DNA from 3 places in the Neobacillus sp. BP17 genome. Region 2 is predicted to be linked to each of the others. Evidence: riboswitches for the same ligand, from Rfam matches in the RefSeq annotation. Region 2 holds a riboswitch; each other region holds the start of a gene.

Evidence for each region. Region 2 has a riboswitch for cobalamin ahead of AC4QJR_RS15070 (ribonucleoside-diphosphate reductase subunit alpha). Riboswitches for the same ligand answer to the same signal wherever they lie in the genome.
Region 1: it holds a riboswitch for cobalamin, as region 2 does, so the genes downstream of both, metE (5-methyltetrahydropteroyltriglutamate--homocysteine S-methyltransferase) here and AC4QJR_RS15070 (ribonucleoside-diphosphate reductase subunit alpha) in region 2, are expected to answer to the same signal.
Region 3: it holds a riboswitch for cobalamin, as region 2 does, so the genes downstream of both, AC4QJR_RS12460 ((2Fe-2S) ferredoxin domain-containing protein) here and AC4QJR_RS15070 (ribonucleoside-diphosphate reductase subunit alpha) in region 2, are expected to answer to the same signal.

What each region holds. Positions count from the first base shown of each region.
Region 1 covers NZ_CM184198.1:422,476-425,659, reverse strand. Annotated here, with positions in the region: gene metE (5-methyltetrahydropteroyltriglutamate--homocysteine S-methyltransferase) at 1-1,943, opposite strand, end outside; cobalamin riboswitch at 2,122-2,303, opposite strand; gene AC4QJR_RS02105 (pyridoxamine 5'-phosphate oxidase family protein) at 2,400-3,041, opposite strand; gene AC4QJR_RS02100 (M14 family zinc carboxypeptidase) at 3,110-3,184, opposite strand, start outside.
Region 2 covers NZ_CM184198.1:3,104,909-3,108,092, forward strand. Annotated here, with positions in the region: gene AC4QJR_RS15070 (ribonucleoside-diphosphate reductase subunit alpha) at 1-1,878, opposite strand, end outside; cobalamin riboswitch at 2,013-2,212, opposite strand; gene AC4QJR_RS15075 (hypothetical protein) at 2,379-3,184, shown strand, end outside.
Region 3 covers NZ_CM184198.1:2,568,755-2,571,938, forward strand. Annotated here, with positions in the region: partial or broken gene AC4QJR_RS12455 (transcriptional regulator) at 148-306, shown strand; cobalamin riboswitch at 447-637, shown strand; cobalamin riboswitch at 819-1,003, shown strand; gene AC4QJR_RS12460 ((2Fe-2S) ferredoxin domain-containing protein) at 1,132-1,515, shown strand; gene cobJ (precorrin-3B C(17)-methyltransferase) at 1,569-3,184, shown strand, end outside.

The DNA of each region.
Region 1 (3,184 bases), 2.7 Mb from region 2:
CACATATGGGTATGAATTTGCGTTTCATTTTTCACACTGGAGGTGGCTAACTTAAAGGCATTAACCGCCCACGCCAAATATTCCGACCATTTTTCTTTACGTAATGGCAATCCTTCACGCAATGCAGGTTCATCTACTTGAATTATCGCAATGCCTGCATCTTCTAACGCTTGAATCTCTTCTCTCAGCGCTAAGGCGAGTTGGCTGGCTACTTGTTCACGTGAAATATCATCACGGACAAAAGACCAATTTAAGATGGTGACAGGACCTGTTAACATCCCTTTCACATACTTAGACGTTAATTGCTGGGCCGCTTCTACCTCCTTCACGGTCATTGGAGCGACCCACTCGACATCACCAAAAATAATTGGTGGTTTTACGCAGCGTGAACCATAGGATACCACCCATGCCTTTTCTGTAAAAGCAAACCCTTCTAGTTTTTCTCCAAAATATCCAACCATATCCGTTCGCTCAAATTCACCATGGACGAAAACATCCAGTCCAATCTCTTCTTGAATTTGAATCCAACGAGCTGTTTCACCCTTCAAGAACGCTGCGTATTCAGCGTCGGTGAGTTCCTTTTTCCGCCAGGTTGTGCGTGTACGTTTTACTTGATCCGACTGAGGGAAACTGCCAATCGTTGTGGTTGGAAAATCTGGTAAATTTAATGCCACCTTCTGTAGAGGCTGGCGTTCATTAAATGTCAATGGACGGGCAAAATGTTCGGGTTTTACTTGTAATTCAAGCCCCTTCACCCGTGCATTTTTCCTCGCCTCATGCTGCACTAATGCTTGGGTTGCTTTCATACTTTGTGACACACTCTTATTTCCTGCCCACGCCTCGTCACACACATAGGCTGTTAACTGTGTCAGCTCTACAATTTTCTCATCAGCAAATGATAGAGCATTTTTTAAAGTGGCATCTAAGCGAGTTTCTGCCTTCGTTGTCACAGGTACATGCTGTAAACTACATGAAGACTGAATCCAAGCTTCTTTTACACCGCTTAATAATAAAATAGCTTTTATATTAAATGCTTTTTCAGCCAAATTCGCCCGCCAAATATCCCGTCCATTTACGATGCCAATTCCTAATACTTTGTCTTGTGGGAAGCCGTGTTTTCGAAGTGAAGCCATATTCTCTTCAGAACCATGGATGAAATCAAGTCCAATCCCCGCAACCGGTAAATGAGATAGCTCTTCATACACTGATAGTCCTTCAAAATAGGTTTGTAACATGATTCGGGCAGCTGGTACTTGTTCTGCTAATTGTTTGTAAATCTCCTGGACTAGTTTTACATCATCTGCTGTAAGTGAAAGGACCAAAGCGGGTTCTTCCACTTGAATCCACTGAGCACCTGCATTTACAAGTTGCTGCAATACTTGTGCATAGAGCGGCAGGAGTTTTAAAATAAACAATGCTTTCGATTTGGCATCGTATCCTTTCGCTAATTTCACAAAAGTAAAAGGACCGATTAAAGTAGGCTTTGTCATTAGACCTAATTCCTGTTTGGCTTCTAAGAAATAATCTAAGATGTAATTCTTCGTTAATCTTAATGACTGGCCTTCATACTCAGGAACGATGTAGTGATAGTTGGTGTTAAACCACTTTGTCATTTCACATGCTACTACATTCTTTCCCCCGCGTGCCATTGCGTAATAGGTTGATAGATTTACTTCATTGCCTGTCCACTGATAACGATTTGGAACCATTCCGAACATTGCCGCATGGTCTAGCATCCGGTCATAAAAGCTAAAATCCCCAACAGTTAGTAAATCCAAGCCTAATGAATGCTGTCGCTTCAAATTATTTAAGCGGATTGTTTTCATCTCTAAGCTAAATTGCTCCTCTGAGATCGCAGACTTCCAATAAGATTCTACACACCGTTTCCATTCCCGGTTATCACCAATGTATGGGTAACCAATTGCTGTACTGACTAAATTCATTTTCCTTCCTCCTTTTTATAGTTACAAAATTCCCAAATACAAAAAAGCCATCTCCGCAAAATGGAAATGGCTCTACAATCAAGTTAAAGTTATGTTTAAAAGACATGCAAAAACATTGATACTCATAACTCGCTTGTCGTACAAATGAAGGTCACCACCTATTTCCACGTAGGTATTTGGTGTGTACTGGAATTTGGCAGGTCTCCTGGCTTATCATCATCGTTCCTCACACCTTCCCGTCGTACAGACAGTGGTATTTGTGATTCACTCCGATTTACAGTTGCGGGACAGCGACGGAATTACACCGTTCTTCCCTTTTAAGCCAAGCCTTAGCTTGGCACCAATTCTTACACGATATGGAATTTTCACTTACTATAACATATTAATAATTTGAAGTACATAATTTTCCGAAAAATAACCAATATGATGCTATTTAAGAAAACTCTATATCTTCCTTTAATAGAGCTCGGTCCTATAATCTTCTTGAAGTACCTTTTCCAAATCCTTTTCTGACATATCGGGAATTTTGGTATGGTCTAAGAGGATTTTGGCTGCATTTGGAAGTGAATCCTTTTCACTCCATGTTTCTGGTTCCCAAAGGCCTGAACGTTTCATCGCTTTTGCACAATGAATAAAGCATTCCTCCACTTCAATGCAGATCCCTACTAAAGGTTTCTTCCCATGATGTGCCATTCGTTCAAGGAGGATGTCATCTTTCACCAGATACGCTTTTCCATTCACTCTTAACGTCTCTCCTAATCCAGGTATTAAAAAAAGAAGACCTGCCCTTGGATTGGATAAAATGTTACGCATTGTATCTATTCTTTTATTCCCTGGTCTTTCTGGAATAACGATATGCTTATCATCAAGTACAAGTGCAAACCCAGGCATGTCTCCACGAGGAGAAACATCACAATATCCGGAAGCATCAGAAGTAGAAATGACTAGAAAAGGTGAACGTGAAATAAAATCCTTACAATGATTGTCTATATAGGAAATCACCTTTTTTCTAACTAGTTCACTAGGTGCCCCCATAATTGAACGTAATTCATCCTCTGTTTCAATTTTATCTTTATGTGTAAGCATAGGTAGCGGCATTACTACACTCCCCTCTATCATTTTAGGTCTTTTACAGACAATACAACAAGGTTCTTCCGTGTTTATCTTTATCGATTTTCACGAATATAATTTGCCACTATTAGTCCGCTCTCCACCTGTATTCGCACAAGCTTTTGAATCGG
Region 2 (3,184 bases):
AAGATCCCTCTTCAGCTGATTCCACCTATTTGATTTGTAACCTTTCCGTTCAAAATACTCTCCGGTATGCCATTCAGAACCACTAAACTGGCTATAAGCCCCCTTCTCCTTTGCCAGCTCCATTGACGAACTGATAGTATGGAACGCAATTTCCTCATACAAACGATCTGCATAATTAACCGCCTCACCAGATTCCCAGTACATCCCTTTTAATGCTAATAAGTGGTGCCAGCCAAATGTACCAAGCCCAACGGCTCTGTACTTTTTATTCGTAACCTGAGCCTGTCCAACCGTTATGGTATTTAAATCAATCACGTTATCGAGCATTCTTACCTGAATACGAATGAGACGTTCTAAGACATTCGCCGGTACTGCTTTTGCTAGATTAATAGAAGATAAATTGCAAACAACGAAATCTCCTGGTTTCCGAACAATCACGATATGCCCTTCATCATTCTGATATTCGTTCACAATCGTCGTTGCGGACATATTTTGAGCAATTTCTGTACAAAGATTACTGCAAAAAATGGAAGTTCGACCTTTACCCAATACATGCTTATTTGGATTTTGTCTGTTTACTTCATCACGATAAAACATGTACGGGGTGCCTGTCTCTAATTGAGCAACCATGATCCGTGTCATGATATCCATGGCACGGTAAGTTTTGCGAGGTAGAAGCGGGTTAGCTGCGGCCTCTTCATATTTTTCGGTAAAATATTTAACATCTGTTTCATCATAAAAGTCCTCTAGTCCAAGCGGATTCCCCTGTTCATCCTTCCAGCCCATCATTTGTTTTACTTGATGAGGACAAAATGTATGCCACTGTCCTATACTTCTACCGTGCTCATCTTTCACTTCCAACTTTTTCATAAAGAGGTCTGGTATGGAAACACCTGTGAAAATATCATGGGCTTTACGGCGTTCATCCCCATTATTTGTTTTCAAGTCAAGAAACCCGTTCATGATATCTTTATGGAACAAATCAAGGTACACAGCAATGGCCCCTTGACGCTGACCTAACTGATCAACACTGACAGCTGTATCATTTACCAATTTTATCCACGGAACCACACCAGATGAGTTTCCTTTAAATCTCTTAATATCGGAACCTAGGGCGCGAACTTTACCATAATAGATTCCAATTCCTCCGCCATCTTTACTTAACCGGGCAATATCCCAATTATTTAAATAAATGCCATCAAGTGAGTCATCTACTGTATCAATAAAGCAGGAAGAAAGCTGCCCAAAGCTTTTCCCCGCATTTGCAAGAGTCGGTGTGGCAACCGTCATATATAAATGACTTAATGCCCAATATGCCTCCTTCACAAGATGCAGGCGTTCAGTCATTTTTTCATCCTTCATGAGGGTCATTGCAATAATCATGAACCGTTCCTGGGGAAGTTCATAAACATTTCGATTATAATCTTGAGCAAGATAACGATCCGCTAGTAAAAATAACCCTATGTAATTAAATAATAAATCATGTTCTGGATTTATCTCTTTCGCCAGCTGGTCGATTTCATCCTTACTATATAAGTTTAAAAGATCATTAGAATAGATCCCTATATCTGTTAATTCTTTTATTAAGTTATAAAAATCTCCATATTTTAGAGAACGTTCATATCCGCGACTTTTTGCAGCCTTTCCATATAGTTCATTCAGATATAAACGGGCAGCGACAAATGTCCAATCCGGCTGGTCCATTGCGATTTGATTCACTGCATATACTAGAGCTTGTTGATTTGCTTCTAGTTCTGTTACATCAAGTTGACTTAGTTTGTTTCTAAGTTCCATTGTATTAATCTGATATTTCTCTGAAACTTGTTCTATAGATTCTAAAACGTAATTATGTTCAGATTGCAGTTCCTCAATTTTCATTTCATTTCCCCCTATAATAAAAAAATCCGCTCAACGGGAATTGAGCGGATGAAACGATAACATTACAAAAGGAAATAATTAACTATCCATGCCTCCTGTCGCCACCGTTCATCTTCTCAATCCCCGAAGAAGTTGAAACATCTTAAGAAAGACAGGTCTCCTGACTCATGCTTCTATCTACTTTGAACCCTTCCCATATAAGTACCTAATAGATTAGACAATCTTATACAGTGGTTTGTTCATTTCGTCAGCATTTACAGTTGCGGGGGCAGCTCTGGATTTACACCAGATTCCCTATTAAGCCACAATGGGCATCTTCTCTTAAGGCTAACACAATATATAGTTGTTTTTTTAAAAATAAAAACAATATGTAGTGAATCAATGTTATTAATAATAGTATAGTCTTTATGATATTTCAAGTCTATTATTTTTTTAAAATGAAACTAATTTGATTGAATATCCGTATATGAAGAAAGACCAAATTGAAAAGAGGCATTTTTATGGGGAACATTATTCTATTTACATTGATTATTGGGATAGCTGCTGCGCTTGTTCTAATACCAATTTTTAAACCTGAAAAGGAAAGTAAAAAAGAGGGAAAAACACTCAAAATCGGCGTGTTCATTGCACTTGTTTTGATACTCATGATAGCAGTGTTTGTATTCTATTATTTTACTAATTATGATAGAAATTTCACCTCGGTATGGCCGTTAGCTATTCTCCTAACCGCTGTTGGGGCCGTTCTTGCCAAAGGCACAGAAAGAGTACTTAAAGGAATTCTCTTCCTTGCAAGTCTAGGCCTTGGAATTTATTTCTTAATCGCATTTATCTTTAATGCTGATCAAAAGTATGAAGTTGCCAAGATGGATGAAAAGGTTGAAATTCAAACTTTTGATGAGAAAGAAACACCTGCCAGTGTTCCACCGCAGTTTGCACGCAATAAAATGAAAAAAGCGTTTGGACAAGTTCCGAACACAAGCTATTATGAGCTTGGGAACCTGCAAATTCAAAAGCTGAACGATGACTATGTATATATTGCACCTGTGGAGTTTTCCGGATTTTTTAAATGGTGGAAAGGAAACAGTACACCTGGTTACTTTACCTTAAGTGCAACGGATTCTAGTGCGAATCCTAAATTCATCAAATCAGAAATGATATTTACCCCTTCCTCTTATTTTAATAAAAATATTGAGCGGCATATTCGTATGAAATATCCGAAGAAAATTTTCTTTGGCGGTGTTCAATTAGAAATTGACGAGAATGGAAAACCCTTTTACATCCGTACTTATGGGAAGTTTATTTCCGC
Region 3 (3,184 bases), 540 kb from region 2:
ATTCAACCATATTACTAAAGGAAGTACATGGAACGTGAACGTGTGCTTCTTTTTGTATTGTAGACCATTTTAAAATTCTAATTTTTTCCAGAAGATGATGAGACATTCTTCTAGAGTCATTTAAGAATTTGTTTCATAATCTTCTCAATCTTCAGGGAAAAGTCAGACTTTTGGCAGGCAGTCAAACAAGATAGAAGGCTTGACACTTTAAAAGCCATAGCCATAAATGACTACATTTTTGCCGTGAATGAAGCGGTGAATAACAAGATGATGCATTATGCTGGCGTCATGACAGAGGAGTCAATATTCTTATTAAAAAAAACCAGACAAGATCGCTCTTCTGAGGTGACCAACATGGATTACAAAATAAGGGAATGAAAAAAGCACTTGATATATTATATTTGTTAGACTAGTATAATTATTATCTCTTAAAATTACATATGAATTTGTTAACAATTAGTTAAGATGCCTTTAGGGCTTAATAGGGAATCTGGTGCAATACCAGAACTGTCCCCGCAACTGTAAGTGTGGACGAAATAGACAAACCACTGAATCGATTATTTTTTTGTCGATACGGGAAGGGTCTAGAGTAGGGAGAAACACAAGTCAGGAGACCTGTCTTAGCTTTTTTAGTTTCGATTACTTCGGGGGTTGAGAAGATGGAACGTTTAGGCAAAAAGGAGTATTTAATATTTTCTTTTTGTGCTGACGTTTTATCCGTTCAACTAATGTTGAACGGATTTTTTTGTGTTTGATTCTAAATCTTTTTGAGGTCTCATAGTTTAGATGTAGATTAAGAAGAAACAAGCTTTAAAAAATTGAATAGATTAGGGATAGGTGCACATGAAAGAAAAATGTGCTTAAAAGGGAAGTACGGTTTAAATCCGTCACGGTACCCGCCACTGTATGGGGAGTTCATTGCAAATGTCACTGAAGGAATTCGGGAAGACGCAAAGGAATGATGAACCTAAGTCAGGAGACCTGCCTATACCTAAAGAGCTTCAATCAACCTACGGGAACATAGGTAGAAGTGCTGAACATACATCGCTATTTTTTTGTGTGTATAAATTCTGCACCCCTATGTCCATAGGGGTGCTTTTTTTACGTAAAAAACGAAAAGGAGAGTGTGACATGACTACTTGGAATTTACAAGGGACGAAACACCATGTTTTCATTTGCAACGGCAGCAGCTGTATGAGAAAGGGTGGGGAGGAAGCAACACAAGCGATTCGGAATGAAATCATCAATTTAAACTTAGATTCACTCATACATACAACAAGAACGAGATGCAATGGGAGATGTAAGGACGCTCCCGTTGCCATCGTCTATCCGTCCGGGACTTGGTATAAAAATGTAACCCCAGAAGTGGGAACTACAATTGTAAAGCGTCATCTGGCGGAAGGTCATTGCCTTCAGGAGCATGCGATCTATCAATATTCCGAAGCAGGATTCATGCAGCCAGAAGGGTCGGAATGCGTCGAAGGAGTACAAAAAGCGGATAAAGAAAAGATGTAACAGCGGATTGTAGCTGGAGTCTAGCTTGGAAATTTGGAAGGTGGCGTAATAGTGTGAAAGGCAAATTATTGGTGATTGGTTTTGGCCCTGGTGATGAAAAACATATTACCGGACGGGCAAAAGAAGCTATTCAAGAAAGTGATATCATCATCGGCTACAAAACCTACGTTGATTTAATCAAGGTATTAATAACTGGAAAGCAAATCATCAGCACAGGTATGACAGAAGAAGTGAGCCGTGCCCAGGAGGCTGTGAAGCAAGCTGAGCTAGGTTACACGGTAGCCGTCATTTCGAGCGGGGATGCCGGTGTATATGGAATGGCAGGACTGGTCTACGAAGTGCTAATTGAAAAAGGCTGGAAAAAAGACTCAGGGGTAGAAGTGGAGGTGGTCCCTGGCATTTCCGCGATCAACTCCTGTGCTGCATTATTAGGCGCGCCGGTCATGCATGATGCCTGTACGATCAGCTTAAGTGACCATTTGACACCTTGGAGCTTGATCGAGAAACGAATCGAAGCGGCCGCTCAAGCTGATTTTGTGATTGCCTTATACAATCCAAAAAGCGGGAGAAGAACACGGCAGATCATGGAAGCACAAAAAATCTTACTAAAATATCGCTCCCCAGACACCCCTGTAGGATTGGTAAAGAGTGCTTTCCGTGATAGTCAAAAAATCGTCTTAACCAATTTACAAGAGATGCTAGAACATGAAATTGGCATGTTAACCACCGTTTTAATTGGTAACTCTTCCACATTTTTTTACGATGGCTTGATTATCACACCGCGCGGTTATCAACGGAAGTATACATTAAATCAGGCAATACAGCCGTTGAAACCACATCAGCGTCTGCAGAAGGAAGCTGAACCATGGGCACTGGAGCAAGCGGAAGATGTAACATTGGTGAACAAAAAACTAGTCACCCCTACCTCAGTGAAAGAGTCGCCAAGAGAGCTGGCTGAGGAAGCCTTGGAAAGGATCCTTGGTGAGGACGATGGACCATCCCAAGGTTTAATGGTGAAGCAAGACTTTCAATCTATTTTTGAGGTAGCGGTCAGCCCAGGTGTCGCCAATAAAAAATTTACAGCGAGTCAGATGGTCATTCTTTCCGAAATCGTTGGAGAAGAAGGGGTCATGGAATACACACAAGACCATTATATGAAGCTGCAAATTTTAACCTCTAAGCCTGATGAGATTATTGAAAAACTTACGGCGGCCAACTTTTTGATTGCTCCTGTTGGCGACGTATTAACTGTAAAAGCCTGTGATTTTTGTGATGGAGAAAAGAAGGATTCCATCCCTTATGCCGATGAGCTGCAGGAAAGGCTTGGCGGCATGGAACTCCCCAAAGAATTGAAACTGGGTGTGAATGGCTGCGGCATGGCCTGTTATGGAGCGGTAAAAGAGGATATTGGCATTGTCTACCGCAAGGGAGCGTTTGATTTATTTTTAGGAGCCAAGACAGCCGGAAGAACCGCACATCCTGGCCAAATCGCAGCGGAAGGGATTGCACCGGACCAAATTGTCAGGGTCATAGAGGGGATTGTTCAAGCGTACAAACAAAAGGCCTATCCAAATGAACGTTTCTATAAATTTTTTAAACGGGTCAAAGAGGTTCAAGGTTTTGTGTACCAGGATATCACACCAAACCTTAAAATCGAAGCGGCTGTTTG